DNA from 4 places in the Vibrio kasasachensis genome. Region 1 is predicted to be linked to each of the others. Evidence: predicted binding sites of a transcription regulator. Region 1 holds the regulator's gene; each other region holds the start of a gene.
What was found. The regulator PurR, encoded in region 1, represses purine synthesis genes. The targets are predictions, from matches to a motif close to TNANGNAAACGTTTNCNTNA.
Positions count from the first base shown of each region.

Region 1 (8,364 bases):
TTAATGCCACTAGAACGCCAATACACCGCTTTTTTGCCCGTCGATAAATCCATCGACTACGTTATGGTATTAGGCAGTGGGCATGTGGTGGATGATCAGATCCCACCGACTTCGGAGTTAAGTCGCACCGCATTGATGCGCTTGTCTGAGGGAATTCGTATTATGCGTATCTACCCAGGTTCAAAGCTCATTTTATCCGGCTATGCCGGCGGTACTGATGTAAGCAATGCGCGTATGATGGCAAAAGTAGCGTTAGCACTTGGCGTATCAAAATCGGACATCATCTTATTGGAAACCGCCAAAGACACATGGGAAGAAGCGCGCCAAGCGGCCGCGTTCGTAAAACGTAAAGAAGTCGTATTGGTGACTTCAGCTAGCCATATGAAACGTGCTCTGAACGAGTTTCACTCGGCAGGATTAGAGCCTTACCCGGCTCCAACTAACTATCTAGCACAGGACCAAATCAATCAGTTCTGGAGTAAATACACGCCAAAAGCGATTTATCTGGAACAAACTGAGCGCTACTGGCATGAGACGCTTGGACGAATTTGGCAAAGCTTACGCAACTGGGCTTCAGATTACGAAGAGAAGAGTATCGAAGCTTCACAAAGTAAAGTGTAGTCCTCGATTAGAGACATAAAAAAACCGAAGCTTAAGCTTCGGTTTTTTTATTAATACAGAGTGATGTATTAGTCACCAGCAAACATATACCCTTCACCGTGAACCGTCACAAAAATTTGCGGGTTCTTCGGATCAAACTCCATTTTAGCACGCATGCGACGAATCAAAACATCAATAGTACGGTCATTTGGCGCATCTACTCGATGGCTAATCATGTTCAAAATACGTTCGCGACTAAGAACTTGATTCGGGTACGAAGATAGTGCTACCAACAACTCATATTCTGCTTTGGTTAATTTAACTGGCTCGTTATTACGACTCAGTGCTCGACGTTGAATGTCAAACATCCACTCACCAAAACGGACAACATTGGTGTCATTTTTTTGGTCAGCGATAGTGCCTGCGTTGCGGGCTGCAGAAATACGCCACAGCAAGTTTTTCACGCGCACTAGTAGTTCGCGAAGTTCGAACGGTTTTGTCACATAATCGTCTGCGCCCATTTCTAGACCAACAATTTTATCAATGCTATCCGTGCGTCCTGTTACCAGGATAATTCCAATGTCCGATTGACTTCGTAGTTCTCGTGTTAACATCAAACCATCTTCACCAGGAAGATTGATGTCTAACATAACCAAGTCGATCGAATGATTTTGTAGCATGCTGCGCACTTGCTCTCCGCTTTCGGCTTCGCTGACGGTGTAACCTTCATTTTGAAAGTAGCCAACTAGCTTACTGCGAGTGACCGCATCATCTTCTACAACTAATACGTGATAGCTCATCTAAACCACTTAATTTACATTAGGAATTAATTTCAACTGTATTCTATTCATAAGTCGTAACATTTCTAGTCTTTGTTATATTAAACTCAAGAAAGATGATTTTTTATTGATTCAAAACAAACCTAGCTTAGTTGTTAACATTTTGCCATTTTTTGACCCATTTAGTCACAACATGCGTTATCGCTATTCATTTTTCTTCGCTAAAATACTAACAGTACGAAAACTTGGAGCATTATCAGATGCAAGAACTAAAAGCTTTTAATGAAAAGCGTGCAGAAATTTACTGGTGGTTTTCTAGTTTGTTTGCCAAAGAGCTTACAGAGGCAGAACTAGTTCAATATCAAAGCCCTGAAATTCGCAGCTTCCTAGCTGGTCTTGGTGAAAACCCAACACTAAAACCCGCAATTGATCGACTTGTTGACGCGCTAAATCGTCAGATCGATCGCGAGGATGGACAACTTGAACTTGCCGCTGATTTTTGTGACTTATTTTTAAAGTCAGACAAGGAATCAGCATTACCTTATGCCTCTATGTATGTGGGTAAGAGCGGTCTATTACATGATGAACCCGCGATAGAGATGGAAGCACTGCTCATTCAACACGGTGTTGCGATCAATAAAGAGATGAATGAACCTGCTGACCATATTGCCATCGAACTCGACCTCTTAGGTAATATGATTATTCGCTCAAATGAACTTGAGCAGGAGCGTCATTTAAATGATGCGCTCATCGAACAAGAATCCTTTATTCGTCAACATATTCTTAACTGGGTACCAAAATTCTCAGCAAAGAGCCAAAGTTTAGACTCGTTTGGCTTCTACTCTGCGGTTGTATCGCTTCTGGTTGCATTCCTAAACCTTGATTGCGACTATCTTGTTGGTGAAGCCGACTAAAATCCGACTTCCGTTTGATGGGAAAAGGTTTTCGTTTGCTACTGGCGACGATGCGGTCTAAAATCGTAACCGAAAACGATAAAAAATATGAATCAAGTGCAAACCGCTGTAAAAAAGCGGTTTTTGTATTTCTAATACTTCCTGCCAATTTATTCAAGAATGTGAATAGCTAGGTGGCAACTATAAATAGGATCACACCTTATGGCCACTATAAAAGATGTTGCGCGTCTCGCGGGCGTTTCAACAACAACAGTCTCGCACGTAATTAACAAAACTCGCTTTGTTGCAGAAACAACTCAAGAACGTGTAATGGAAGCAGTACAAGAGCTAAACTACGCTCCTAGTGCCGTAGCTCGTAGTTTGAAATGTAACAGCACGCGCACCATTGGTATGCTGGTTACTCAATCTACAAACTTATTCTTTTCTGAAGTGATTGATGGTGTAGAAAGCTACTGTTATCGCCAAGGTTATACCTTAATTCTGTGCAATACCGGTGGTATCTACGAGAAACAACGTGACTATGTCCGTATGTTGGCTGAAAAGCGTGTCGATGGTATTTTAGTTATGTGTTCAGATTTCACTGAAGAATTGAGTGAGATGCTTAATCGTCACAAAGATATTCCAAAAGTGGTCATGGATTGGGGTCCTGAAAGTTCGCAAGCCGACAAAATCATCGACAACTCAGAAGAAGGTGGTTACCTCGCAACGAAGTACCTAATTAAACATGGTCACACCGATATTGCCTGTTTAAGTGGTCACTTTGAGAAAGCTGCATGTCAGGAACGTATTCAAGGCTTCAAGCGTGCTATGGCAGAAGCTAACTTACCCGTGGACGAAGATTGGATTCTAGAAGGCAACTTCGAATGTGACACAGCTGTGCTAGCTGCGGACAAAATCGTTGCTATGGATAAGCGCCCTACCGCAATTTTCTGCTTCAATGATACGATGGCACTTGGTTTAATGAGCCGCCTACAGCAAAATGGCATCCGTGTTCCTGAAGATATGTCTGTCATTGGTTACGATAACATTGAACTGGCTGAGTACTTCTCTCCGCCATTAACTACAGTTCACCAACCAAAACGTCGTGTCGGTAAAAATGCGTTTGAAATCTTACTTGAGCGAATTAAAGATAAAGAACACGACAAACGAATATTTGAAATGCATCCAGAAATCGTTGAACGCTCTACAGTAGCTAAAATAAACTAAGCTAATGATTCCTATAACAATAGCTGATGGTCATCACATCAGCTATTGCTTTTCACATTCAACTTAATTCTTGCATTAGGATCACAAATATCTCATAGTGTTGTAATACTTCTATGTCGAAGTATCTTAATCTTTAGCAAAGCAAATTAAGTCACGCACAGGGCAAACCATTCTGAAAAGATGGGACGCAAAGCCACCGGCCTAAACATTATGTATGGCAGCGGGGTTACCGATGGTAGAAATGCACTCGTTAACGGATTACTCTCCTGATTTCTGCATTAGCTGCTATTCTCTCGGACCTGATTTGGTGGCGTATTATTATACACATACACCGAGAAAGTACTGAATGGATAAACCAATACTTAAAGACTCAATGAGGCTATTTCAGCCACTAGGTCGTATTAAATCTCGCTCTATGTTTGGTGGGTTTGGGATCTTCGCAGACGAAACAATGTTTGCGCTAGTTGTACACGACAAACTTCATATTCGTGCCGACAACACACTCACTAAGCAGTTTAAACAACAAGGTCTAGAGCCGTACGTGTATCACAAGCGTGGGTTCCCTGTTGTGACCAAATACTTTGCTTTAAGTGAAGAATGGCAGGACGATTGTGACCAAACACTGCAAGTTGCTCGTGAAGCGCTTGTTAAAGCACAAAGCGAAAAGTCTACTCAAGCTGAAGCCAAACCAACTCGCATCAAGGATTTACCCAATTTACGACTGGCGACAGAACGAATGCTTAAGAAAGTCGGTATCGACAACGTTAAGCAACTCGAACAAACTGGCTCTCTTGAAGCTTACAAGGCTATTCGAGAGTCACACGTTAGTGAAATAAGCCTTGAGCTATTGTGGTCGCTTGAAGGTGCAATAAAAGGAACACACTGGTCAGTGGTTCCGCAATCTCGTCGGGATGAATTACTTTCAAGGTTGCATAACTAAACTCTAAGCCAGCGATAATCGCTGGTTTTTTTTTGAAAGTTTTCGTTGGCTTTACGGTTCTTATTCAACAAGATAGTAAATGAACATCAAGTTCAGGAGAAAAAAATGAATAAGAAGCTTGTTATCGGAGTATTTCTCGTCGCGTTAATTGCCCTGCTGATCACGCAATTTGGTGATCAACTTACGCTGACTAATGCCAAAGCCCAACAAGCTGCACTGAGTGCATTTATCGAACAGAACTTCGTACTCGCAGCCCTGAGCTACTTTTTTGCCTATGTTGCAATCGCCGCATTTTCTATTCCTGGCGCGGCGGTTGTCACCTTACTTGGCGCTGCTCTATTTGGTTTTTGGAGCAGCCTACTGCTCGTTTCATTTGCTAGTACATTAGGTGCAACAATTGCTTTCCTAAGCAGCCGTTTCCTACTTCGTGATTGGGTACAAAGCAAATTTGGTGATAAGTTGAACTCGATAAACCAAGGCGTTGCAAAAGATGGCGCATTCTATCTATTTTCGTTACGCCTTATTCCTGTATTCCCATTCTTCTTAATCAATCTATTAATGGGGCTAACGCCAATATCAACAGCGCGGTTTTATCTTGTCAGCCAAATTGGCATGCTGCCTGGTACGGCGGTTTACCTCAATGCAGGTACACAATTGGCACAAATTGACAGCCTATCCGGTATCGTTTCACCTTCTGTACTCATTTCATTTGCACTACTTGGATTATTCCCAATTGTCGCTAAATGGTTGATGACAAAATTCAAGCGTTCACCGCAATCTCAAAATGATGCACAAAATGGAGAAGCGTCTTGAAGATATACAGCGCGAACAATCCTCCTCAAGCTCACATCGTCTGTGAGCTTTTACGTTCATACGACATCAAGTGTGAGGTGCGCGGTGAAGGCATTTTTGGCTTACAAGGAGAGGTGCCATTTGGTGAAGCGAGCGCACCACACGTATGGCTATTGGAGGAAGGCAAAAAACAACAAGCGATGCACTTGATTGAGCAGTTTGAACAACCACACACCGAGCAATCTTGGCGATGCCCAGTGTGCAATGAAATAAACGAAGGTCAGTTCGCTTTATGTTGGCAGTGTGGATCTAGCTTATCTGTTGCTGAATAAAACGAATAGAATGCTGGTTGAACTCATCTGGGCGCTCTATGTTACACACATGACCACAATTAGCGATTTCGAGTAATTGACTTTGTCTATGCACTTGCACCATTTCTTTAACTGGCTGGATAAACATATAGTCACGATCGCCCATTAAATACAGTGTTGGGATCGGTAACTCTTTATCTTTGAAGTAACGCATCAAGGGGTTCACTTCAGACGCAAGCCTGAACCAACGCTTAAACTCTTGTTGGCATAACTTCTTTGCTTCCCGAATAAATAGATGCCGGGACTGTTTTTGCGTGCTCTGCGGCATGACAATATAGGCAAACAAGCTGTATAACCACATGTAGGGCAATATATGCTTACAGGCGTTACCAACCGTTACCAACAACTGCGAACGGGTATTCAAACGCGTTACCGCGCCACCTAACACCATTGACTTAACACGCTCCGCAGCCAACTCAGCCACATTACGCACAATGATAGTCCCTAATGACATACCGACAAAGTGAGCAGATTGAATTTTAAGATGATCTAAAACTTGCAAAATATCGAGGGTAACGGCTTTAAAGGTATAGCGACTCGCCATAATCTCTTTAAGTAACTGGTTCGATTTGCCATGCCCACGTAAGTCAATCAACAATAAATTGAAGTGCGTTTTATAAGCTTTTATCTGCTTGAACCAGATCGATGAACTGCCACCAGCACCATGAACGAAAACAACCCATTCTGTACTAGTCGGATGAAGATAGGTTTTATGAAACAGCAAGGCATTACTCTTTTATGCTATTAAAATTAATACTACTTAAGAAAAAGAAGCCTACCACAAAGTTGCTTCACCTCAACTGAGATTACATCATTTATAAGTATTTGAGATGAGAAAAGTGTAAAAAAAAGACATCAGTTGATGCCTTTTTATGAACCTCTCTTTTAACTGAGTGCACTTCGATACAAAGCTAAGTACTCTTCCGCAGCTCGTTTCCAGCAAAATTGTTGCTGCATTGCGTACAGTTGTACTCGTGCCATCTCTTCTCTTTGCTGTACATAGAACAATAAAGATCGCTGCATCACGCTAAGAAGCTCGATTGGTTCTGGATTTAGAAAACTGAACCCAGTGGCGATTTCAGGGGCAACATCATAATCAACCACACTGTCTTTCAATCCACCGACCGCTCGCACAATAGGCAAGGTGCCATAAGCCATACTATATATTTGATTTAGACCACAAGGTTCAAATTCAGACGGCATTAAGAAGAAATCAGCCCCCGCCTCAACCAAGTGTGCAAGCTCATTGCTATACGCTTCAACAAATGCGAACTTGTCGCTATGGCAGGCCGCTATTTCCGCCAATTGAGTGGCTAAAATTGGGTCACCCGTGCCAACAATAACCAGTTGTGCATCCAATTTAAGAAAGCGCTCTAGAATTGGCAGCAAATAATGTACGCCCTTCTGGCTCGTTAGGCGACAAACCATGCCATACACCGCAAGATCGTTCGTCGGTAAGCCTACGCGCTGTTGAAGCGCTTGTTTGCACACGCCCTTGCCCGCCAACATACTTTGCATTTCTGCATAGTATGTTGTTGGAAGAAAATCATCGATAGCCGGATTCCAATCACCATAATCGCAACCATTCAGTATACCGACTAAGTCATGTTCCCGAGCGCGAAACTCCTTCGCCATACCGTGGCTACCCAGCTCAGTTTTGAGCTCTTCTGCATATGTAGGGCTAACAGCGTTAATTTTGTCTGCCGTCATTACACCCGCTTTAAGCATCGTTACATGGGTAGCACTGACTGCCGCATCAGGTGCATAGCGCCCTTGCATTTCAGGCAACGTTGGCAACTCATCGAAACTGAACACGCCCTTAAATACAGCATTGTGAATCGATATTACGCTTTTGGTATGGTCAAAAAATGGGTGTTCCGCATAGCGATGCTTAAGCAGGTATGGCACAAACCCAGTATGCCAATCATTGGCATGGATAATGTCTGGCTTAAATTCCAATTTAGGCAGCATGTCGAGGCATGCCGCGCTAAAGAACGAGAAGCGTTCGCCATTATCTGGATAGGCTTGATTGTACTCAGAATACATATCACCTCGTGCGAAATACTGATCGCATTCAATGGCATACACTGTAACGTCCCCTATCGAAAGCTGGCGCACTTTGTAAGGAGTGTGAGGCCAATGTTCTAACTGAGTTTGCAAAGCTATTGGTGCGTTCTGTAGCGCCTCTATTTTACGATAACCTGGTAAGGTTACCCTGACATCTTGTTCTAACGCATGTAGAGCTTGAGGCAATGCTTTAGCGACATCCGCTAAGCCGCCACTCTTTATCAGCCCTTCAACTTCGGAGGCTACAAACAAAATTGATAAAGGATTAGTAACCAACACGCGCTCCTTTCGAGATGACGACAATACCTTCGTCAGAGACATGGAAATGCTTACGGTCTTCTTTTAAATTAACGCCAATCTGAGTCCCCGGTGCAATATCAACATTTTTATCGACGATCACACGGCGCAATACACACCCCTCACCAATTTTCACATCACCAAGCAGGATACTTTCACTGATATCACATGCCGAACCTATGTTACTGCGAAAACCAAGTACTGATTTTTCAATTCGAGAGCCACAAACCAAGCTACCATTACACACCAAACTATCTATGATTTGTACGCGACCATTATCTGAATCCGTAAACGTCGCAGGTGGTAGTGGAGGATAGAATGTATGTAACGGCCACTTACGGTTATAAAGTGAGAACGGAGCATCTTTTTTGAGAAGATCCATATGCGCTTCCCAATAA
Region 1 covers NZ_JAKJTB010000015.1:98,260-106,623, reverse strand. The annotation lists gene elyC (envelope biogenesis factor ElyC) at 1-621, shown strand, start outside; gene torR (two-component system response regulator TorR) at 690-1,400, opposite strand; gene torD (molecular chaperone TorD) at 1,640-2,293, shown strand; gene purR (HTH-type transcriptional repressor PurR) at 2,495-3,499, shown strand; cyclic di-GMP riboswitch class I at 3,651-3,733, shown strand; gene L4C38_RS13225 (TfoX/Sxy family DNA transformation protein) at 3,846-4,439, shown strand; gene L4C38_RS13220 (TVP38/TMEM64 family protein) at 4,545-5,252, shown strand; gene L4C38_RS13215 (putative signal transducing protein) at 5,249-5,563, shown strand; gene L4C38_RS13210 (alpha/beta fold hydrolase) at 5,541-6,326, opposite strand; gene glgA (glycogen synthase GlgA) at 6,488-7,945, opposite strand; gene glgC (glucose-1-phosphate adenylyltransferase) at 7,935-8,364, opposite strand, start outside.

Region 2 (8,364 bases), on a different contig from region 1:
GCGTGGGTGTTTGTGATTGAGAAGATTAAGAAAACGAGCTCGAAAGAGCCCGTCTTCAATGAGCCTGAATTATTACGTTAGCTTAAGCCGATGATATTGCCGTCATCATCGAGATCTAAGTTCATAAATGCCGGTTTTTCAGGTAAACCAGGCATTGTCATTACATTGCCGCAAAGAGCATAGATGAACCCTGCGCCGGCACATAATTTTAGCTCACGAATGGGTACATTAAAATGGCTCGGTGCCCCTTTAATATTGCCATCAGTTGAGATGGAAAGTGGCGTTTTAGCCAAACAGACCGCCAAGTTGTCAAAACCTTGTGTTTGATACTGTTCCAACTGATGTCGAGCTTGATAGCTAAGAGTGATGCTAGATGCGCCATAGCCGACTTCAGCAACCGCCATCAACTTTTCTTCCGTTGATTGAGAAAATTGGTACAGCGGGGTAAAAGTGCTTTTAGTTTGGCACTGTTTTATCACTTTATTTGCTAGCGCTATAGTGCCATTGCCACCCTTGGCAAAGCCCTCACTAATGGCTACTTCGACTTGATTTGGTAGTGCATTTATCATCTCAAGAAGTTGCGATAGTTCGTGCTCACTGTCTTGAGGAAAACGGTTGATCGCCACTACTGCTGGCACACCATATTTTTCAACGTTTTCAATATGCCACTTCAGGTTAGCAAAACCTGCTTCAAGCGCTTTGTGATCATCTTCGAACAAAGAATCAGGAATGGTTTGGCCCGGTTTTAGATCATAAAGTCCTGAATTGGCTTTCAAACCTCTTAGTGTTGCGACAATCACAGCGCAGTCAGGTGCTTTACCCGAAATTTGAGCCTTAATGTTGCAGGCCTTTTCGAAACCCATATCCGAACCAAACCCACCTTCGGTGACGGTGAAATCGGCTAAACGGGTGGCGATATTATCGGCAATTATTGAAGAGTTACCGTGGGCGATATTAGCAAAAGGGCCTGCATGGATGAGCGTAGGAACACCTTCAAGAGTTTGCATTAAAGTCGGCTCAATGGCGTCGCGCATACTCACAGCCATGGCGCCAGCCACTTGAAGATCTTCAGTTGTAATGGGCTCATCATTTAATGAGTAAGCCACCACAATTCGACCAATACGCTGACGCAGATCCTTCAAATCAGAGGATAAAGCGAGAATTGCCATTAACTCTGATGCTGCTGAAATATCGAAGCCATCTTTGCGCTCGTAGCCGTTGATATCTTTGTTGAGTTCATTGTTACCCACAGTGACCATACGGAGTGCGCGGTCGTTATGATCCATTACCCGTTTCCACACTACGCGCTTAGGGTTTATTTTAAGGGATTTTAAACCGCTGCGAGCTTCGAAATTGTCATAGCCATTACGCTGTTCGTGATATATACGCGCATCAATAGCTGCGGCGGCAAGGTTGTGGGCGGCAGTTACGGCGTGTATATCGCCAGTTAAGTGGAGATTCAGCTCTTCCATTGGCGCGACTTGTGAGTGCCCACCGCCTGCAGCTCCCCCTTTTACACCGAATACCGGTCCCATTGATGGCTGACGAATACAAGCCATAACAGAGTGATTAAGTTTAGCGATGCCTTGAGCCAAACTGACGGTAGTTACGGTTTTACCTTCGCCCAGTGGCGTTGGTGTTATAGCGGTGACAACAATCAATTTACCTGTCGGTTGATCATTAAGGCGTTTTAGGCAAGTAAGAGAAACTTTAGCTTTGTACTTTCCTTGGCTATGAAATTCATCGTGCAATAAGCCAGCACGAGTTGCAATGTCACTAATTGGTGACAGTTTTGTGGTTCGACAAATATCAATATCCGATAGCATAAAACCCTCAATTATGCGGAAAAAATGGACACGTAAACGTTTGCGTAAGGATAATAGCGGCAAAATGTGCTTTGTAAAGGAATAGTTGTTAGCACGTCGTCTAGCGCGGGGTATTTTAGCTCACTGTTGCTGGTAGAAGAAAGGAAGAAATCAAATGAAGACAGATATAACAAAAGCCCCGAAAAGGGGCTTTGAAAAACGAAGTGACGAGTAAAACGAGTTTACCACTCATCGTCGGGGAAAATTTTTCCCTCTGGCGCGTAAGGATCATCGTCAAAAGGGTGCTCCGTTTTTGTACGTAGCATTTCTAACTGATGCTCTAGCATGTTGATTGCGTCGTAATCGCCTTCTGAACATGCTACGTACATTTGCTGTTCAAGCGTCCGAATCGTATCTTTGCTACTCATACACACCTCCTCAAACAGATAGATGAATTGAAGGTATTTTTCAATTCTCATACCTACCGCTTTTTAGGTGTAGTATGTGATTAGATGAAAAGCAAGAATGGATCAAACGATGCCTATACGCCTCAAGTTGCCCCCTTTAGTGTTAGCCCAATGAGCATTTCCTGAGTTAGATTTTAGGGTTATAAAGATCGTTGTTGGTCTAAATGTCGGACAAAAAATCCATTTGTTGAGTTTTAAATGGCTACTTGAATTTGTTATATCCCCCCTAGTTATTAGCAATAAGTACTGTATCCATACATGATGGCTAGGTATTATTGTTCTACTAATTGTATTGGGGTTTCAAAATGGCGAAGGCTACGGCGGAAGAAGCAGCAAAAACTAGACAAAAAATTATAGATACAGCGCTAGATATTACGCTTAATGAAGGTTTTGAACACGTTACACTTGGTACGTTAGCGAAACGTATTGGCATGTCACGCTCGGGCATTAATTGCCACTTTCCTAGAAAAGAGCATATAGCTGAAGTGCTAAAACCGATCATTGTTAAAACACTGATTGAGAATTTGGACTTTGGATCGTGTTCGGATTTTTATGAATCTTGGGTGAATGCGATTGACCACGATCCACACTTTGTTGCTGCTGTTCGAGCGTTAGGTCCTATTGTCCCTGTTGGCGATGGTTTTGGTGGTTTGCAAAATCGTATTCAATGTACGGATAACGACCTTGTCAAGCAGACAATTTACAAAGCAATTGGATACTCGGTGGTGCATATCGCCGAACAAATGAGCCGCAAAGAACTGTCGATAATAAAGTGATGCGCTAGTGTGTTACCAATATCGGCTGAGCTAGCACTCGCTCACAAGCTGATCTTAGAACTAATTTGAAAGAAAACACTCCCCCCTATTAAAGGGGGGGGGGGCTTATGGGGAAAGCCAAATTGAATTACTAAAGAAAAGAGATCACACTTTCTCTAAAAGGAAATTGATGATTTTTTCATCCGCTTCAATAGCGTCAGGGCAATGGCCGTATTCTTCTGATATGTAAACTTCGCCTTTAGTTGATAGCGCGGCAGTCTTCTTTACATCCTCTGGCATCGCAATGGGGTCTTTTTTGGTATTTATCGCCAGTAATGGTGTTTCAATACGAGTTTTACCATCAAATAACCCTTTGTTTTTCAAAGAAAGTCGTGGTCCGATTATTTTAAAGTATTCCATATCGCCGATATCGCCACCGATACGAGCAATGAAGGAATCCGCTGACATTTTCGGAATATACTTCAAGGTTTCTGGGTTGCCTATTGGTCCATCAACAAGAGCACATCGAGCAACGATTGCTTTTAATTGATTTTGCTTAAGGGCAAAGTCCATTAGCGCTGGGCCCACACCAGATGAACCTAACACTCCAATTCGGTTGGAATCGACGAGTTTGTTGTTTGATAAGAAGTTGAACGCAGCATCGTGGGATGCACTTTCGTTACCAATTTCGACGTGATTTCGGTAGTCTAGTCCTGCTCCCGGCATGTCAAATGTCAGTACCACGTAACCTTCGTTGAGTAGCGGGGTAATTGATTTACGATGCTCTATTAACGTCTTGTCTACGCCACCAGACCACATAATGGCAGGGGCTTGCGCTTTCTTTTGTTTTGGAATGTGTAACAAGCCAGGTACGCTTCTGCCATCTTCTCGCATCATGTCGACTTTAACGACTTCAATACCATGTAAATTTGTCGCTTTTATGTATAAGTCTACGGCTTTATCTAACGCCTGTAGCTCATTTGGTCGTTGAAGGTTAGGGTATGAGGCAACAAGGTAAGAAACACTCGCACGGTCGTAAGCTTGCGCATTGTTTGTTGCTATCGCGTTTAGTTCGGCGTTTTTGGCGATTTGCGTGAACTCGTATGTCCAATATCCTGGTCGGTCATAGTTTTCTAAATCGACTAATCCTTCTTTTCCAGCACTTAGCTTGGTGACTGTCGCAGTAAAGTCTTCAGCGGCCAAGCCCATAGCAATCCATTCCTCCAACCTCAAAGAACGATAGAACTGGTTTTGCACCTCAGATAGGTTGGCTTTGAAAGCTTGATGTGCCGTCATGTTAGCATCTTCAGCCATTACAGGAGACGCGAGTGAGCATGCAATAAGGCTTGAGAGTAATAGTTTCTTCATAGAATTATTCCTAGAAATTGTAAGTGATACCCGTACCGATGATGATTTCAGATGATTCGTAGAAGGCAATATTTGAACTGGTGATATCAAAACCAGCGATGGCGTTGAAGGCAACATTTTCCCAGCCAAATAGGTGGTCGTATTCGTATGCGCCAAACATTCCGAATGTATGGTCTTTTTGGGTTATGTCGAAAGCGGCGTGTTGAGCATCATATGATGTGGTTTCGTAGTTACCAGAAATTGCAAAGGCATGACGCCCCGTCAATTTTTTGTATGAAAGCTCTACGCCATAGGTGGTGTTTGACATGGCATCGCCGTCTGCTGAAAAAGATTTATATATCAAAGACGGTTCAAGCATCGAGGTTTCATTGATGCCATAGTGATAAGTGAACTTTGAATAAATGCCTGAGCCATCGCGATCGAGAGAGGCGTCACCAGAGGCTTCTTTTTCTAATTCTTTAGTGAAATAAGCTAGATCGGCAGAAAAGTTTGAATCTAAGATGTTGGTATAGTTAACTCTAAATGCATTACTTGAAACGTCGGTGATTTCGCGATCTTGGTCGACTACATAAGGGTCTTCCCATGTCTCTCCACCCAAAGATGGTAAGAATGACAACGTAAGAGTTGAATGCTCTCCGATTGCGCGAGTGTAACCAGCTTCAAGAGCAAAATCACCAACGGCAATGTCTTCTCTCGATGTGCCGATAAACACTTGGTTTCGGTCATCAAAGGTATAGCGGATTTGTCCTAATGGTGCTGCCGTAATACCCGATTCACTACTACCAGATGTATTGAGTTCATTATCTGCTTTTTTCTTTTCATCGGTATTAAAGTTTGACTTTTCAGCGGTAAAGCCAATTAGACCAGTAATCTCGCCACTGAATCCGTTGTCATCTAATTGATCAGCATTTGCAAATGCTGAGATGGATAGGGCAATTGCAGTAAGGGTTAGTCGCTTCATCTTTATCTCTCGTTTTTTGTGTTACATAAAGGGTGTCGCACGTTAAGTAAAAAAAATGTCAAATTCTATTTGAGAGGCGTAGAAATGTATCCATAACCTTGTAACTAGATTGAGTAACTAAGACGTTCTGCGTATTAAAATTAATATAAGGATCATGATCTTAGCTTTGAGGTTAGAAAAATTGCACAATGAAAAGAGCAAAAGGTTTTACCTTGATTGAGTTGACAGTTGTGATTGTGGTGCTAAGTATTCTTGCAGTGACGGCGATACCGTTGTTCGTTAACTTTAGCACTCCAGCCATTAATGAATCTTTGCCTATGGGTTTCCAACTCACGAGCCGGACATGACATGACCGTACATTGTAGCAGTTATGGTGATTACTTTGACTCAATCTGGAAGGCAGAGGGAGGCCGCAAAGGCAATACGGTTTTTGTATTTAAGAGTGATATAGAAGAGGGGAGGTTTACTGGTAGTCATTGCTATATTAAGTGAACTAGCGCCGGCTATTATATCGACGGCACGTTCTAAAAACCAAAGCTCGAACTTGTTCCATGTAAGAACTAGTCGCTTATTATGTTTGATCGTCAATGTGATTGTGAGTGGTGTGTATGTTGAAACACACACCACACAAACTCAACTACGATTTAACGGTTTTCGAATCTATTGTAGTCAAGTAAACCAAATTCGATAGGTTGATCTTGCTGGTACCATGCATGAATTTGGTCGCTAAACACCCAAAATTCAGGATTGCTCCGGCGAATTGAGAATGCATCCAATAAGTTGGTGTAATCATCATTGTTGCGCATATTTTTTAGCATATTAACCAATGTTGGGATTTGCGCCTCTTTAAGTGACAAATACGCAGCAGGGTAACTGCCGATTACCCCACGGACTAAGGTTAAATCGTCGTGTTGGTAATCTCGGTTGCTCTCTTCATCAAACAAACTCGAAATATTGGTATGGGCATTGTTGTGCAAGAGAGTAAACAGTTGCTTTTGCCCATGATTGCTTTCGATCATTAACATCATGATTTGTGGTATTGGGCGTAAACCTTCGCCTTTAATTTCCCCGATGTTACGCAGTAATGTTTCGTTGCTACGACTAAACCCAGTATCTACGATGTCATATCGCGGCTTAAGCACAGGTTTCAGTTGTTTATGTAAAATATCAAACAGTTCCGCTTTGGGGTTATCTGTGCGGTAAGGTATTTGTGTCGGTTGATCAAAGGGTTTGACGTTACGTTGTAAGAAATCACTTAACTGACGACTTTGGTCTTGATACCAACTCGACTGCTCTTTATGGCGAACATCACGTGGAAGCAGTGCAACAAAGTTACTTTCTCCTTCTAGGCGTAAGAAGTCCATATACATGCGCGTAATAAGTTGATGACCAAAGTTACCATAGACATCAAAACCAGCCACAAGAAGGTAATGGATGCGCTCTAGCAGTGCATAATCGAGCACCCATGCCGTTTTTGGTGGCGAGCCGACCATTCCTTTCACAACAGACGCACTATCAAAATGACGGAAAATGGTTAAGGCTGCATTTGGATTCGTGCCGTTGCCGGTCCAAATAACGTTAGTATCAAGGTGTTTCCCATCTTTAAACCAATCGTTGATAAACTCAGATTTGGCTTCAAGGTAACGGGCTTGTTGGCGCGAATAGGCAACCCAATTGGTAATGGGTAGAGCCGTGTTTTCCAGTTCACCGGGCAATTTCAAATTGTCAGCTTGTGAGCGGTAGAATCTATCAACTTCAGGTATGTCGCTTTTATCTGGATCTAAGAAGAATATCCAGAAACGGTCATTGATGACGTTTAACGCCAATTGTCCACGGCATACTGGGCCTTTGATAAAGGCAGAAATAGTGTTTTGCGCGTTATCAAGCATAAACTTAAAACGGGATTTAACTGGTAACTCAATGAAGGCTGTCATTGGGTTAGCTGCAATTTCTGGCGCGTAACTAGGCAGTTGTTTTACGTGATAATCATCACCAAAAAACCACAGTTTCCAATCCGCCATTCGTTTCGCATTGAGCGAAAACGGCATGTGTGTTTTATCAACAATGGTGCCTTGTTCGGGAATGAGACGGTAGAACACTCGCGCCACTTGGGGGTCATCATACGGGCGGCGTGTTGTTATACGTTTTACTGGTTCACCCGGAGGCGTAGCAGAGCGAACTAAACTAAAGAATCGCGGTGAGGTGTCATTCAATTCAGAAAAATAAAGATGTGATAAAAACAGGTGTTCATACACGTAGCGAGCTACGATCTGGTGCTTGAGGCTATTACCATTGAATAATACTTCATACTCATTTACGAGTGCTTGTTGTTCGAGGGTTAAAGGGATGGCTTTATTCATAATTGCGCCATCTTGTAACCAACTAAGAAGAGTATTGTATTCAGGATTGGTTAGATTGGGCATGCCATAAGGCATTCCCCATGTTGGGTAGTCTTGCTGATATTGGTCTAATTCTTCGATGGTGGGGCAAACTTGTTCACGGTCTGTAGCAAAATCAAACTCTTCCAATTGCACTTGGTCTGGTAAGGGGTGCTCTTGTTTTAGCATCAATAGGCGTGCCACCAATCCCGCTTCAATATTGGCGGTTGGGTTTTGATTGCGTTCGTTGAGTACAGGGTGGAACCCTAAAGAACGCCATTGTTCAGTGGTGTCGGCGTCTTCAAATAATCGACTTGGCGTTGCTGCGGTTAAGCGAGTACCTTGGTAGATCTGGTCTTTACTGGCACCACGGTCAATACCTTCAACTGAACTCATTTTTAATTGGCAGGGCGCATCATAACAAGCGTGGCAAACGACACAGCGGTTATCAATAATAGGTTTAACATGGCTGAGGAACTGGTCACTTTGCTCTGTGGCAAGTTCAGCTCGGCGTTGACGAACTTCGGCTTCACCAAACATTTGATCATAATTGAGACCTGCATAGGTTGCACAGCCAGCGAAGATGGTCACAAGACCTAAAATAAGTAATTTGCGTAAATTCATTGCTTA
Region 2 covers NZ_JAKJTB010000026.1:55,688-64,051, forward strand. The annotation lists gene L4C38_RS19190 (formate--tetrahydrofolate ligase) at 78-1,826, opposite strand; gene L4C38_RS19195 (hypothetical protein) at 2,048-2,233, opposite strand; gene L4C38_RS19200 (TetR/AcrR family transcriptional regulator) at 2,578-3,048, shown strand; gene L4C38_RS19205 (alpha/beta hydrolase) at 3,193-4,395, opposite strand; gene L4C38_RS19210 (DUF2860 family protein) at 4,406-5,356, opposite strand; partial or broken gene L4C38_RS19215 (type IV pilin protein) at 5,545-5,670, shown strand; gene L4C38_RS19220 (fatty acid cis/trans isomerase) at 6,001-8,358, opposite strand.
Region 2: the regulator PurR is predicted to act here: its motif matches at 1,855-1,874, upstream of L4C38_RS19190 (formate--tetrahydrofolate ligase).

Region 3 (8,364 bases), on a different contig from region 1:
ACTCTCCTCAGGATTGTCGTTGTTTAGAAAAAGGGGAACTAGAAGTCATCACACCTAAACAAATCAACTATCTACATTAATCATTGGGGCTGTTTGAGCAAACTCAATCCTATCAAATAGTATTGATGCAAAAGTTTTAACTGGCTCCCATTAGTAATCATTTGGATTGAATCGATCCGAATAAGTTCATCCAGAAAGTGTAAATAAGTATATCGGATTAAACTGAACACAATGTGAATGGTTTGTTTATATTTGCAGTGCTTTTAGATAGTCTTAGCACTCAAAAGTCAGCAGAGACAAGTAACATGAAAGATCCAGAATTTTGGCATAACAAATGGGCATCTAACGTCATCGGTTTTCATTTAGAAGATGTGAATCCGCTTTTGCTTAAATTTTGGCAAAATACTCAACCTTCTTTCAGCGATAAAGTGTTTGTTCCGCTGTGTGGTAAATCGGAAGATTTAGTTTGGTTGGCAACCAAACATGAGGATGTCCAAGGTGTCGAGTTAAGTAACATAGCAGTACGTTCATTCTTTGCGGAGCATTTCTATACCCCAATGGTGATACCTATTAATGGGCAACATGAACTGTTTCAATTTGATGAACTCTCTATCTATGTGGGTGATTACTTTACAGCACCAATTAAACCAGTTGATATTGTGTACGATCGAGCAGCGTTGATCGCGTTACCAGAAGAAATGCGTGACGAGTACGTCGCGCGATTAAAATCTTTGCTCAACCCAGGTGCCCGTATTTTGTTGGTAACCTTAGATTACCCACAGCAAGAAATGGCGGGACCTCCTTTTTCTATTCATGAGCAAGAAGTGCAGCGTCATTTTGGTGAGTACAAAATCACTAAACTCTATTGTGATCAAGCAGATGATACACACCCGAAAATTGCGAAGAAAGGTCTGAGTAGGTTTGCTGAAGAAGTATATTTGATCGAGAGTTGATCGGAAATAGACAATCAAAGACGCTTGCAACGCTATTTGGGTAACAAAGGCTGCAAGCGTTTTTTTAATTGAGATAGGACGAAGTGGCGTTTAGTAAATGACTCTTACTTTATTTGCCGCACTTACCGCATCTTCAATCGCTTGTTCAATCGTACTGCGTTGAGTGATAGCAACGCCAAGTCGACGACGTCCGTCAATATCAGGTTTACCAAATAAACGCAGTTGTGTTTGTGGTGCAGCTAACGCATCGGCAACGCCGTCGTAGCGAATATTATTTGAGGTTCCTTGCCCCAAAATAACCGCAGAAGCACAGTGACCGTATTGAGTGATTTCCGAAATAGGCATGCCAGTAAAGGCGCGAACATGGAGAGCAAATTCAGACATATCTTGCGATAAAAGAGTAATCAACCCAGTATCATGCGGGCGAGGAGAGACTTCATTAAAAATGACAGTGTCACCTTTTACGAATAACTCAACACCAAAAATTCCGTAACCGCCAAGTGCATTGACGACTTTTTCTGAGGCATGTTGCGCTGCTTTAAGTGCTGCATCAGACATCACTTGTGGCTGCCATGATTCACGATAATCGCCGTCTTCTTGGCGATGACCAATAGGCGCACAGAAGTGGACCCCGTCTGAAGCTCTGACAGTTAATTGGGTGATCTCATAGTCGAAATCGATAAAGCCTTCGACAATAACTCGTCCCGCACCCGTTCTTCCGCCTTCTTGAGCGTAGCGCCATGCTTTCTCAACGTCGTCAGCACTTTTGATGACACTTTGTCCTTTACCTGAAGAACTCATAACTGGTTTGCAGACACACGGAATACCCACCGCTTCTACTGCGGAGGTGAAATCTTGATAGGTATCAGCAAAGCGGTAAGGGGATGTGGTTAACGCCAAATCTTCCGCAGCTAGGCGACGAATACCTTCGCGGTTCATGGTGAGTTTGGTTGCGTTAGCGGTTGGCACGACATTGAGCCCTTTGGCTTCAAGCTCTACTAGCTTATCAGTGGCAATCGCTTCGATTTCAGGTACAACGTAATCCGGCTTTTCTAGGGCAATAATCTTTTCTAAGGCATCACCGTCAAGCATGTCCAGTACGTAGCTTCGGTGAGCAACCTGCATAGCTGGTGCATTCTCATAACGATCACATGCGATCACTTCTAAACCTAAACGCTGACATTCTATGGCAACTTCTTTGCCAAGTTCGCCTGAGCCCAATAGAAGAACACGGGTAGAATTTTCACTAGTTGCTGTACCAAACATACCAAACCTTTCGTCTAAAGATATTGAAAACTGTCCAGAATCATACTGGAATAACCACAAAAAGCAAACGTTTGCGCGAGTGTAATCAAAGCTAGATTAATAACAAAAGCTGACATGAAGCACACTTTTTCAACTGTATGATTTGTGAATTAAATATCCTTGATCTAACACCAAATCTATTAAGAACAATCAGTGGATGATAGAAATAGACAATCTCAGGAAGAGTAGTGGCGTAATGCGAGCATATTTAAAATACATCATTCCGGTGGGGATACCGCTGATAATTCTTTTCATGCCATTAAGTGCTTTCCCGTTTGAAGGTATTACTATCCTTCAGCAAAGGGTTATAGCGATTTTCTTACTGGCTGCTTTATGTTGGGTTTTTGAGCCAATTCCTATCTATGCCACATCCGTAGTGATTATCGTCCTTGAACTGCTGATGCTTTCCGACAAAGGGCTTATCTTTTTACGTTTAGACCAAGGTGAAGCACACTTTGGTGAACTGCTTAAATACAACGAGATAATGGCGACGTTTGCTAGCCCAATTATCATGCTTTTCTTAGGTGGTTTCTTTCTTGCGATGGCTGCAACCAAATATCGTTTAGATGTCAACCTAGCTCGTGTATTGCTTAAACCTTTCGGTAATGATCCTAAATATGTGATGTTAGGCTTGATGCTAATCACAGCAACGTTTTCGATGTTTATGTCGAATACTGCAACGACTGCGATGATGCTTTCTATATTAACGCCAGTGATCGCGGTATTTGGTCCTAAAGATCCCGGTCGTGTGGCATTTGCGCTGTGTATTCCGGTTGCGGCTAATATCGGTGGTATCGGTACTCCAATTGGTACACCACCAAATGCGATTGCGCTTAAATACCTAGTTGGGGAAAACTTCATTTCTTTTGGTGAGTGGATGGTGTTTGGCGTGCCATTTGTGATTGTGATGATGGCATTGGCTTGGTTCCTAATTAACGCGCTCTATACTGCGGATCAAAAAAGTATCGATTTATCGATTAAAGGCAAGTTTCTTAAAACACCAAAAGCAATTATGGTTTACATCACTTTTGGTTCAACAATTTTGCTTTGGTTAATGGGCTCAGCCCACGGTATGAACTCTTATACGGTTGCGTTGATCCCAGTAGCGGTATTCTCTCTTACTGGCATCATTAATAGAGAAGATCTAAAAAAGATTTCTTGGGACGTGCTTTGGTTAGTATCCGGTGGTATTGCGTTAGGCCTGGCGCTCGACAAAACAGGACTTGCCAGATTAGTGGTCCACAGTATTCCGTTTGATGAGTATTCGCCATATGTGGTTTTATTTGGTGCAGCATTTCTTTGCTTAATTATGGCGAATTTTATGTCGCATACCGCGACTGCTAACTTATTGATGCCAATTATGGCTGCATTAGGCTCATCAATGACATCGCTTGCTCCATTAGGAGGGGAAGTGACGTTAATTCTAGTGGTTACTTTTGCCGCATCACTGGGTATGTCATTGCCTATCAGTACGCCACCCAATGCGTTGGCACACGCTACGGGTAACGTACAAAGTAGCCAAATGGCACGTGTAGGTGTGATTCTTGGTGTGATTGGTGTTGTATTGAGTTTTGTACTTGTGTGGGTTCTCCACTCTGTAGGACATATTGGATAACGATGTATCAAGCTGATTTAACAAGTCTAATTAGCCGCTATTTTAGCCAACCGGAGCGAACGTTGCTGGTGGAGTCGGGTGCGACGCTCATTGAACAGCACGGCTTCAACGAGCGACTTTACTATGTGTTGGATGGCGAACTTGAGGGTTATGTTTCCGAGAGAGGGGAAAATTCAACCAAAGTTTTCTCAGCCAGCCAAGGAGCATTTATTGGAGTGCATAGTTTTTTTTCAGGCACATCAATGGCGTCGTCAAAAGTGATAGCAAAAACGGACGCCAGATTGGCGTGGATTGATCGTAATATCCCGGCAGTAGAAGAAGCGACATTTGGTCCTTTGACTGCTCAGTTTACACCAGTGATCGTTAATGAGTTGTCGCGTCGGCAGTGGCGTGCTACGCAAGAAGCAATGGCGAAAGAGAAGGCTTTGCGCGAGCTAAATTTGGCTGAGCAAATGACCACCTTGGGGCAACTCGCTGCCGGCATTGCGCATGAACTTAATAATGCGATAGGCGTTGTGAGTAGTAAATCTGAACGTTTAGAACAAATCATTGTAACGCTATTAGAAGAGCTCCACCCTGAAGCGAGCGAGTTTTTTGACCATGGTTTACTCTTCGGACAGAAGAGTTCCTCAAGTGATGCAAGAGTTAGAGCCAAAGAGTTTGAAAAACGTTATGGGTTAGATAAAGCCACGGCGAAAGATTTAGCTCGGGCGCTACCGGGTGAAGCAATATCCGCGCATTGGCTTAAAACCCCCAAAGAAGCGGTGAAATATTGGAAAATGGGGCGAGATCTTCATGATCTTCGTTCTGCATCACAACATACAGTTGGTATTGTGCGATCGGTAAAACAACTGGGGCGATCGGATATTGATACGGTCGAAGAAGTCGATGTGAATGAAAGCATTAACCGCGCTGTGGCACTGTTGCACAGCGATCTACGCCCTGTAGCGGTGAGAGTGCGACCGGGAGAATTACCGTTATTTAAAGGTTCACAAACAGAATTGGTACAGGTTTGGGTTAACATTATTAAGAATGCATGTGACGCAATGATCGAAATGCAATCGCCGAAGATTGAAATAAGAACTCGGCAAAACCGAAATCGAATATTTGTTACCATAATAAATAATGGTCCCGGAATAGAACCTCATACAAGAAGAAGAATTTTCGACCCGAACTTTACCACCAAGAAAGGTGGGTTATCTTTCGGCTTGGGGCTTGGTCTATCCATCGTTCGCCGTATAATTTCTGGTTATGGCGGTAGTATTGCGGTTAAGAGTGATAGCGAGCATACAATATTTAGAATTAAACTACCTATCGAGGATTAACATGGACAAGTTAAATGTAATTTGTGTCGACGACCAGCGAGAGGTTCTGAGCGCGGTATTGCACGATCTTGAACCGTTAGCTGAGTGGTTGAATATAGAAGACTGCGAATCAGCGGACGAGGTGTTAGCACTTATGGATGAGCTTGACTCAGAAGGAGAGTATATTGCTGTACTGGTCTCTGACCACGTTATGCCGGGAAAAACGGGTGTTGAATTGTTAACTGAAGTGAGCCAAGACCGCCGCTTCACACACACTAAAAAAGTGCTGCTTACAGGGCAAGCTACGCATACAGATACAATTCAAGCGATTAATACTGCGGGAATAAATCAATACTTTGAAAAACCATGGCAAGCGGATTTTCTTGTTGAATCGATTACACGTTTAGCTACTGAATATATTTTTGATTCTGGGTTAGATTATACGCCGTACCATGCATTTTTAGATCAGCAGGTTGTGTTAGATCGATTGAGATAATAATACGTATCCACACAATAATTAATTATTATTGATTAATGATCGTACAAATAAAACCCAATATTTAGTGAGGTTATATTGGGTTTTATATATTAGGAGAAAATGCGACGCATTTAAGAAAATTGTGCTTACTCGAATTTAGTTTGTGGCTTAAATATGAACGAAATTAAAGCAATTGCTACATTCAGTAAGGAAATGTCATATCAGGCGTAATATACTACTAGTAGTTTTTGAACGGATACGAAGTTTGTTATTACGATGCAGTACGATCCAAAAAAATCTATAAAAATTGCCATTGATACGTTAAGAACAGGTATGTTCGTTACTGCTATTGAACATAGCAAACGTGTCAATCTTACTAATGCTGGACGTGTATCAAACAATGACGCTATTGAGCAATTGAAGCAAAGTGGAGTGAGGTACGCTTGGGTCGATCAAGAACTGTCAGCGAAAGGATGTATTTTTAAACCAGTCTCTCCGACAATACAAGAAACGCCTCAGCAAGAAGTGAGTGAAATAGCTGATATAAAACCCAAGAAGCAAAGCCGTTTTACTCAGCAAAAACGTGCATCAAAAATTATTCGTGAAGCTAAAGGGTTAGCTCAGAAACTCATCAACCAAACCTTTGAAGGTAAAGTAATACACGTTGATGAAATAGAAGAATGGGCTGACGATGTGATTGACTCTGTGGCGGTTGATTCGGATGCACTACAGTGTGTATCAGCACTTCGCAATAAAGATAAATATTTGCTTGAACATTCAGTTAACGTAGCGTGCTTATTGGTGAGCTTTGGCAAGCATTTAGGCTTGCCTAAAGAAACACTTAAGCAAATGGCTATTGGTGGCATTATTCATGATGTCGGTAAGATTAAAGTTGATGACAAAGTTCTACATAAGCCTGCTCGTTTAACACCAGAAGAGTTCGAGCATATGAAGCTTCATCAAGTGTATGCGAAGCAAATTATTACCAATGTCAAAGGCTTAAGTGATGTTTCTCGAGATGTTTGCTTAATGCACCACGAAAAGCTTGATGGCTCAGGTTACCCCTCGGGTTTGACGGCTGATCAGTTACCGATGCATGGGCGGATGAGTAGTATCGTTGATATCTACGATGCCTTAACCGCTGACCGCTGTTATAAACGAGGTATGAGTTCGGCAGAAGCCTTTAAAATATTATTAAGCTTGACGCCCAATCATCTAGATAAAGATTTAGTGTATAAGTTTATCAACTGTATTGGTGTGTTTCCGGTGGGTTCGGTGGTGGAGCTCAATGATGGACGAGTGGGAATTATTTGGACATCAAACACTGACGAGCCGTTGAAGCCAGAAGTGAAATGCTTCTACTCGCGAAAATACAAACGTTATGTTGAAGTGAGCTACCTCGATTTGAAGCACAGCGCGGTAAAAATTTTAAAAGCAATTGCGCCGCACAATTTAGAAGTAGACCCGACCCCATTTTTTGATCTGTAATTATCCATTTTCTAATAAAAAAGGCGCTTAATGGCGCCTTTTTTTATTGAAAATAGTCGAGCGAATTATACCGCCACTATATCGCTAAGTAAGCCAGTGGAATATCAGGGTTGATCGCTTCCAAAGTTGCTTGTGTATCAGCAAGGTGGCTAATGCTGCCATTGCTCATTTCGACTAACGCAGTTGATTCGATAGTTTCAAATGTTTGACCGGCTAACAAGATTTGACACAGTGCGACTTGCAACGGTGGCAAGCTAGGGTTAAATGCCGCGTTTTCAGCGTAACCACCTTGATAAACATTACCATTGCGCAGTTTAATAGCAACCCCACTTAAGTTGTTTGTATACGGAGCATGGCTACGATTTAGGGCTGAGAGAGCAGAAATGACGAGAGGGTCTTCATCTTGTGTCGTCTGACCATGGTCAGTGTGCGTCATTAATCCAGATTCAACACCAAGGTCGGCGGGACCAAATGACTCAGGCAAGTATTGCTGCAATGTCATTTCATTGCGCTCTGGTAACTGAACAATAAGCTTATCCGCAGTCGTTAGCTCATTCATGAATTGACGACAATGACCACATGGGCTGAAATTAATAGTGATATCAGACAACCCGTGCTCACCTTTCATCCATGCATGGCTAATGGCCGATTGTTCAGCATGAACCGTTTGACCAAGTTGCGCACCTGAAATCTCAAGATTAGCGCCAAAGTAAAGCCTGCCAGATAAACCACGTACAATCGCGCCAACGTAAAAGTTGGAGATGGATGCATAGGAGTATGCTGCTGCGAGAGGAAGTAAAGCAACGCGTAATTCGGCGTCTGTAAGACCCGAAACTTCCAAAAGATGGCTATATTGCTCAGAGCTAAGTGTTGCATCAAACTCATCAGCCATTACTACTGGTGTTAAGAAGTGCTCAACTGTTGAAGGTAAATTTTTTAATGCCAGTTTGATACGGCTTCTCATAAGAAATCCTTTAGTAATGCGGTAGTGATATTTAGAGGCTGAGCTCTATTTATCTTTATGTTTACATTCTATGGTGGCATCAAGATTAAACTGTGATGTAAATCAATATATAAAATGTAATGGATTTCATTATTACATAATTAGAGTGAGGTCACACAAGATTGGTGACCTTTTAAGATAGTGTTAGAACAGATTTTGAACTATGTGTTTAACCAAAGCGCAAATCCAAAGAACGTTGGGGCGATAATCGATGTGAT
Region 3 covers NZ_JAKJTB010000012.1:13,661-22,024, forward strand. The annotation lists gene L4C38_RS08880 (thiopurine S-methyltransferase) at 306-953, shown strand; gene purT (formate-dependent phosphoribosylglycinamide formyltransferase) at 1,044-2,219, opposite strand; gene L4C38_RS08890 (SLC13 family permease) at 2,455-3,873, shown strand; gene L4C38_RS08895 (ATP-binding protein) at 3,876-5,198, shown strand; gene L4C38_RS08900 (response regulator) at 5,200-5,673, shown strand; gene L4C38_RS08905 (cyclic di-GMP phosphodiesterase) at 5,932-7,143, shown strand; gene cdd (cytidine deaminase) at 7,220-8,107, opposite strand; gene L4C38_RS08915 (CidB/LrgB family autolysis modulator) at 8,308-8,364, opposite strand, start outside.
Region 3: the regulator PurR is predicted to act here: its motif matches at 2,279-2,298, upstream of purT (formate-dependent phosphoribosylglycinamide formyltransferase).

Region 4 (8,364 bases), on a different contig from region 1:
GGCAAAAAACGCTGGATAACAAAGGCTGCGAATTAGAGTAGACATAAAAAAACCGAGCTTTTCCGCTCGGTTTTTTACTTTATCGACGATTTATACTTGCATCATTACGCAAGTAATTCGTTGGCTGTATTCAATACGTTTTCAAGCGTGAAGCCAAACATTTCGAATAGTTGATCAGCTGGTGCAGATTCACCAAATGAAGTCATACCGATAATACGACCATCAAAACCAACATACTTGTACCAGAAGTCCGCAATGCCCGCTTCAATTGCAATACGCGCAGTGACGTCTGATGGAAGTACAGATTCACGGTAAGCGGCGTCTTGCTTGTCAAATGCATCGGTAGATGGCATTGAAACAACACGTACTTGCTTGCCTTCAGCGGTAAGCTTGTCAGCCGCTGCAACCGCTAGTTCAATTTCAGAACCGGTCGCAATTAGGATCAACTCAGGCTTGCCTGCGCAGTCTTTTAGGATGTAAGCACCTTTAGCGATGTCAGCTACTTGCTCAGCGCTGCGCTCTTGTTGTGCTAGGTTTTGGCGAGAGAAGATCAGAGCCGTTGGGCCGTCTTTACGCTCAATAGCCAGCTTCCAAGCCACTGCTGATTCAACTTGGTCACATGGACGCCATGTGCTCATGTTTGGCGTTAAGCGTAGCGATGCAACTTGCTCAACAGGTTGGTGTGTTGGACCATCTTCACCCAAACCGATAGAGTCGTGCGTGTACACTTGTATATTCTGAATTTTCATCAGAGCAGCCATGCGCATTGCGTTACGTGCGTATTCCATGAACATTAGGAATGTTGCGCCGTAAGGGACAAAACCACCGTGAAGCGCAATACCGTTCATGATAGCTGTCATGCCGAACTCACGTACACCGTAATGGATGTAGTTACCTGCGAAATCGCTTGCTTCTAGAGACTTAGAACCTGACCACATAGTTAGGTTAGAAGGCGCTAGGTCAGCAGAGCCGCCCATGAATTCAGGAAGCATTTGACCAAATGCTTCTAGTGCATTTTGTGATGCTTTACGCGATGCAATGTTTGCAGGGTTAGCTTGAAGATCAGTAATAATTTGGTTTGCTTTCTCTTCCCACTCAGCCGGAAGTTCACCGTTCAAACGACGCTTAAGCTCAGCCGCCTCAGTAGGGTATGCCGCTGCGTATGCCGAAAACTTATCGTTCCAAGCTGCCTCTTTAACTGCACCAGCTTCTTTTGCATCCCACTGCGCATAAATATCTTCAGGGATAACAAACGCAGGGTGCTCCCAACCTAGGAATTCACGCGCTGCTACGATTTCGTCTGCACCTAAAGGAGCACCGTGACAATCGTGTGAGCCTGATTTGTTTGGCGAACCAAAACCGATGATAGTTTTAGTACAAATCAATGTTGGACGAGGATCTGTTTTTGCCGCTTCAATAGCTGCATTGATTGCGTCAGCATTATGACCGTCTACCGCAGGGATAACATGCCAGCCGTAAGCTTCAAAACGCTTAGGTGTATCATCAGAGAACCAGCCTTCAACGTGACCGTCAATAGAGATACCGTTGTCATCCCAGAACGCAATCAGTTTACCTAAACCCAATGTTCCCGCCAAAGAGCATGCTTCGTGCGAGATACCTTCCATCAAACAACCATCACCCATGAAGACATAAGTGAAGTGGTCGACGATGTCATGATCTTCTTTATTGAACTGAGCCGCGAGTGCTTTTTCAGCCAACGCCATACCAACCGCGTTAGTGATGCCTTGACCTAAAGGACCCGTGGTCGTTTCGATACCCGGTGCATAACCGTACTCTGGGTGACCCGGGGTTTTTGAGTGCAGTTGACGGAAGTTTTTCAGATCGTCAATTGATAACTCGTAACCACTAAGATGAAGCAAAGAGTAAATCAGCATTGAGCCGTGACCGTTAGACAGTACGAAACGGTCACGATCAGCCCACTCTGGGTTTGCTGGGTTGTGGTTTAGGTGAGAGCGCCAAAGAACTTCAGCGATATCGGCCATACCCATTGGTGCGCCTGGGTGTCCAGAGTTAGCTTGTTGAACACCATCCATGCTTAGGGCACGGATTGCATTAGCGAGCTCTTTATTCGAAAGAACGTTACGAGAAGACATGTCTGATCCTGAGTGTAAGTAAGCGAGTTAATATTACGGGAAATAATGGTGAGTATTCTCTCAAAGCACCTAGATCACTGCAAACGTTTTCCAAGCATAAAACACACTATTATTTGCATTTTTCTCGTATGTTTCGCCTAAGTTAGAAGGTTGATACAAGAATGACGCAATCGATTGGTTTCTTGTAATGATAAAAAATAGCTTGTAATTAGAACTGGCGAACTTAAAATAGACGTCTAGATGTAGAAACACCTACAAAGCTTAAGACTATTTTAATACAGGCCATAAACACTGTATCCCTTACAAACATGGAGTCCACATGGCTAAGCACCTATTTACTTCTGAGTCAGTTTCAGAAGGCCATCCAGATAAAATTGCAGACCAAATCTCTGATGCTGTTCTTGATGCGATCTTAGAGCAAGACCCAAAAGCACGTGTAGCATGTGAGACTTACGTGAAGACGGGTATGGTCATGGTAGGTGGTGAAATCACCACTTCAGCATGGGTTGATATCGAAGAGCTGACTCGTGAAACTGTTCGCGAAATTGGTTATGTACACTCAGACATGGGTTTCGATGCAAACTCTTGTGCTGTACTAAACACTATCGGTAAACAGTCTCCAGACATCAACCAAGGCGTTGATAAAGCCGATCCTAAAGAACAAGGCGCTGGTGACCAAGGCATCATGTTTGGTTACGCTTGTAACGAAACTGAAGTGCTAATGCCTGCTCCAATCACTTACTCACACCTCTTAGTTCAACGCCAAGCGGAAGTACGTAAGAACGGTTCACTACCTTGGTTGCGCCCTGATGCAAAATCACAGGTAACATTCCAATACGATCAAGGTAAAATCGTCGGTATTGATGCAGTAGTTCTATCAACTCAACACTGTGACACAATTTCTACGCCAGACCTACGTGAAGCAGTAATGGAAGAGATCATCAAACCTGTTCTTCCTGCTGAATGGTTGAGCAAAGATACTCAATACTTCATCAACCCAACCGGTCGTTTTGTTATCGGTGGTCCAATGGGTGACTGTGGTTTAACTGGTCGTAAAATTATCGTCGATACCTACGGCGGCGCAGCTCGTCACGGTGGCGGTGCGTTCTCTGGTAAAGATCCATCGAAAGTAGACCGTTCTGCAGCATACGCTGCACGTTATGTGGCGAAAAACATCGTCGCTGCTGGTATGGCTGACCGTTGTGAAATTCAACTGTCTTACGCAATCGGTATTGCTGATCCAACCTCAATCATGATTGAAACGTTTGGTACTGAAAAAGTAGCACACAACATCATCATTGAAGCGGTTCGTCAGTTCTTCGACTTGCGTCCATATGGTCTACAAGAAATGCTAAACCTGCTGCAACCGATTTACAAGAAGACAGCGGCTTATGGTCACTTTGGTCGTGAAGAATTCCCTTGGGAAGCGACTGACAAAGCAGCACTACTACGTGAGTTCTCTGGTCTAAAGTAATCGACTGACTCTCTGCTATTTCCAAGCCCTTGCCTATGCGAGGGCTTTTTATATCTGCCTATCACCATTCTCTTCAATCAAAGACTATTCCGAAATAATTTGTAAATTCTCTCATCTACGCCAATAGTTACAATAATGTTAAATATCATTTTGACGTAAAACCTACGATGCGGCTCACGACAATAAGGTGTCCTAAACGTTAGCTCGACATCAACCATAGCCACAAATCGATAGTGGCATCCGTGAGAGACAATCAAGGAGGAGTCATGCCTCGAACCGTGAACCCGTCAGATTTAAAAAGTGAGAAAAGAGAGGTACCCAACCATGAGTACGCTCGAACCTTTCCATGCAACACAGTAAGTATGAGTTCGCCTTTCCATTGGCTCGCTTTAGGGCTTAATGACTTTGTACGTATGCCTATTATCAGTGCCTTTTATGGGCTGTGTTTTATGGCTGCGGCGGTTGGCATCGTATTACTAATTCAATGGCAGGGAACCCATTTAGTAATTATGCCAAGCTTAGTGGTGTATATGTTAATTGGTCCTTTCCTCGCACTCGGTCTCTATGACGCCAGTTGGGAAAGAGAAAGAGGGCGCAGTGCTAGCCTGTTCCATTCGATTAAAGCCATAGGACGAAATTCTAGCTCGCAATGGGCATTCGCAGTGTTACTTGCAGTATGTATGATCTTCTGGATGCGGATTGCCGCACTACTACATGCCCTTTACCCATCAGTGCAAGGCGCCCCATTAGCTGAATTCTTACCATTTCTAGTCATCGGTTCAATGGTCGGTTTTGTACTGGCATGCGCCGTCTTCAGCATCTCAGCTTTCTCAATTCCGCTGATGATGGAGCGACAGGTCGATATTATGACCGCAATCTTTAGCAGCTTTAATGCTGTACGTTCTAACATTCCGGCAATGATTGTTTGGGCAGCAATAATCTGTGGCGGGATTTTAATTGGCTTTGCTACCTACGGAATAGGAATGCTATTTACTATGCCTATTCTTGGCTATGGAACATGGCATGCTTATCACGAAGTGATCAAGAAGAAACATCAGTCTTAACAGCGCCACCACTTCACGTTATTATCACTTCAGCCCAACCACAGTGTTGGGCTTATTTTATTGGAGTGGTTGTGGATCTAGAACTTCGCTATCGAGCCCAGCAAAAAGTGGCTCAATGTATTTTGCAAGCCGAACAGGCATTCACATGTGTTTTCCCTAAGCCATGTATGAGCTTTAAATTACGTGGCAAAGCCGCGGGTAAAGCCTACTTGCAACTCAATGAAATTCGCATTAATCCAGTATTGTTTACTGAGAATTCACAAGCATTTCTCGATGAAGTAATCCCCCATGAAGTCGCTCACTTGATCACTTATCAAGTGTATGGTCGTGTGCGACCACATGGCAAAGAATGGCAAGGCGTAATGGAAGCGGTATTTCATATTCCGGCAAGAACCACACATAGCTTTGCCGTTGATTCGGTGAAAGGGAAAACCTTCGAATACCAATGTCAGTGCACCCTTTACCCACTGAGTATTCGTCGACACAATAAAGTACTGCGCGCTCAATCGAGCTACCGATGCCAGCAATGTAAGCAGTTACTCACCTTTACTGGTAAGCAACTCAGCTAAATTACGCTTTAATACAATTAGTATAATTATCAGCTAACAAGTGTTTATTTGGGTGATATCATGCAAAACATCATCCTTATATAAGACTTTTCCATGCGTAAAATCTCTTGTCTGTTACTTGTTTTCGCAGCAAGTAGTGTCGTTGCTGCACCGCCAAGCTCCTTTTCTGCGGCGAAACGTGAAGCGGTAAATATCTATAAAGATCTAGAAAGAGAATTGGATTACTCAACCAGTTTTTACTGCGGCTGTGAAATCAATTGGCAAGGTAAAAAAGGCACTCCTGATCTAGATGCATGTGGCTACAAAATTCGTAAACAAACACAAAAAGTTCGTGCAACCCGCATTGAATGGGAGCATGTCGTGCCAGCATGGCAATTTGGTCATCAAATGCAATGCTGGCAAGATGGTGGACGCAAAGAGTGCTCGAAAAAGAAATACCCTCAGTTTCGTATGATGGAAGCCGATCTGCACAATCTTACTCCCGCAATTGGTGAAGTGAATGGTGATCGTTCAAATTACAACTTCAGTCAATGGAATGGTTTAGATGGCGTCACTTATGGTCGTTGCGAAATGCAGGTCAACTTTAAGCAACGTAAAGTCATGCCGCCAGATCGTGCTCGTGGCTCGATAGCCCGCACCTATTTATATATGAGCCAAGAATATGGCTTTACACTTTCTAAGCAACAAAACAACCTAATGTTAGCTTGGAATAAACAGTACCCAGCGCAACGTTGGGAATGCGAACGCGACAAACACATCGCTAAAATACAAGGCAACAACAACACATTTGTCGTTGAGGCCTGCCGAAAGCAGTAACTTAGCCAATTAGTTAACAATTTAACTCACTAGAGACTACCCTTGTTTTTTCGACTTAACGCATCCATGTTAGTCTCTATATATCTCAACCCAGCTGGAACTAATACCCCATGCGAATTCCTCGAATTTATCATCCTGAAATTATTCACACACTTGGCGTTATCGCATTGAGCGACGATGCCGCTGGTCATATTGGTCGAGCATTGCGCATGCAAGAAGGTCAACAGGTGTTGTTGTTTGATGGCAGTGGTGCAGAGTTCCCAGCCGTTATCGCGTCGGTATCGAAAAAATCAGTTGAAGTCAAACTGACTGAACGTGTCGAACGCAACAGTGAATCACCACTCGATCTTCATTTAGGTCAAGTGGTATCACGTGGTGACAAGATGGAGTTTACTATTCAAAAATCTGTTGAGTTAGGCGTGAATACCATTACACCTCTCATTTCAGAGCGCTGTGGCGTGAAGCTCGATCATAAACGCTTTGAGAAGAAGCTAGAGCAATGGCAGAAGATCGCAATCAGTGCCTGTGAGCAATGTGGTCGCAACACAATTCCAGAGATCCGCCCGATAATGAAGCTAGAAGAGTGGTGCGCTGAAGAATACGATGGTCTAAAGCTCAACTTACACCCTCGTGCAAAATATTCGATCAACACGCTGCCTAGCCCTATTGAAAAAGTTCGTCTACTTATCGGTCCTGAAGGCGGTTTATCTGCTCAAGAAATCGATATGACACAAGAATACCAATTTGAAGAAACACTGCTTGGTCCTCGCGTATTACGCACTGAGACCGCAGCGTTGACAGCAATTACAGCCCTGCAAGTTCGCTTTGGCGATCTTGGCTAACCGGAGAAGTTCATGATTAAACTTGGCATTGTGATGGACCCAATTTCGTCCATCAACATTAAAAAGGATTCTAGTTTTGCGATGTTGCTAGAAGCACAGCGTCGTGGCTATGAAATCCACTACATGGAAATGAATGATCTACACCTTGAACAGGGTGTTGCCATTGCAGATACAAAAGTGGTTGAGTTAAAAGAAGATCCAACTGGCTGGTACCAATTCAAATCTGAACAAACCATCAAACTGGCTGACCTTGACGCTGTACTAATGCGTAAAGACCCACCGTTTGATACAGAGTACATCTACGCAACTTACATTTTAGAGCGCGCTGAGATTGAAGGGACTCTGATTGTAAACAAACCGCAGAGCCTGCGTGATTGCAATGAAAAGCTCTTTACTGCTTGGTTCCCAGAACTGACCCCGACAACTATCGTGACACGTAAAGCGGAAAAAATTAAAGCATTCCGCGAAGAGCATGGTGATGTGATCTTAAAACCGCTTGACGGTATGGGTGGAGCATCAATTTTCCGCGTAAAAGAAAACGATCCAAACGTTTCAGTAATAATTGAAACTCTGACTAACCTTGGTCAAAACTATGCGATGGCACAAACGTTCGTTCCTGATATCAGCAACGGCGACAAACGCATTCTAGTGGTTGATGGCGAGCCAATGCCTTACTGCTTAGCGCGTATCCCAGCTGCGGGGGAGACACGTGGTAACCTTGCAGCAGGCGGTCGAGGTGAAGCTCGTCCATTAAGTGAGACAGATAAACAGATCGCTGAAGCTGTAGCGCCTACACTTAAAGAAAAAGGGCTGATCTTTGTTGGCCTAGACGTTATTGGCGACAAACTAACAGAAATCAACGTAACGAGCCCAACTTGCATCCGTGAAATCGAAGCTGCTTTCGATATATCCATCACTGGTAAGCTAATGGATGCGATTGAACGTCGAGTTAAAAAATAGAACCCAACGGGGGGATCTCCCCCCCTACTAGGTTTGACATAAGGCTGGATACTTATGAACTTAACTAACCATTTTTTGGTCGCCATGCCGGGGATGAAAGATCCCTACTTTAAGCGCAGCGTAATCTACATTTGTGAGCATAATCATGAAGGCGCAATGGGCTTGATGATTAGCTCACCGATTGAAATCACCGTGGGTAAAATGTTGGAGCAAGTTAACGGTCAGCCCGTTCATCCACAGCGAAGCACTGAAAGTCTCGCGATGCCAGTACTTAACGGCGGTCCCGTTGCAGAAGACCGTGGCTTTATCCTTCATCAACCTAAAGACAGTTATGAGTCGAGCATTCAGATGACCGACCATATCTCTGTCACCACCTCGAAAGACATTCTAGGCGTGTTAGGCACCGAAGCTGAGCCCAATCATTACTTGGTTGCACTTGGTTATTCTGGTTGGGAAGCAGGGCAGCTCGAAGTGGAATTGGCAGAGAATTCATGGCTAACCATAGAGGCTGATCCGAGCGTGATA
Region 4 covers NZ_JAKJTB010000021.1:60,153-68,516, forward strand. The annotation lists gene L4C38_RS17230 (hypothetical protein) at 1-41, shown strand, start outside; gene tkt (transketolase) at 105-2,114, opposite strand; gene metK (methionine adenosyltransferase) at 2,434-3,588, shown strand; gene L4C38_RS17245 (DUF2189 domain-containing protein) at 3,855-4,652, shown strand; gene L4C38_RS17250 (SprT family zinc-dependent metalloprotease) at 4,724-5,221, shown strand; gene L4C38_RS17255 (endonuclease) at 5,315-6,037, shown strand; gene rsmE (16S rRNA (uracil(1498)-N(3))-methyltransferase) at 6,148-6,879, shown strand; gene gshB (glutathione synthase) at 6,892-7,839, shown strand; gene L4C38_RS17270 (YqgE/AlgH family protein) at 7,894-8,364, shown strand, end outside.
Region 4: the regulator PurR is predicted to act here: its motif matches at 2,277-2,296, upstream of metK (methionine adenosyltransferase).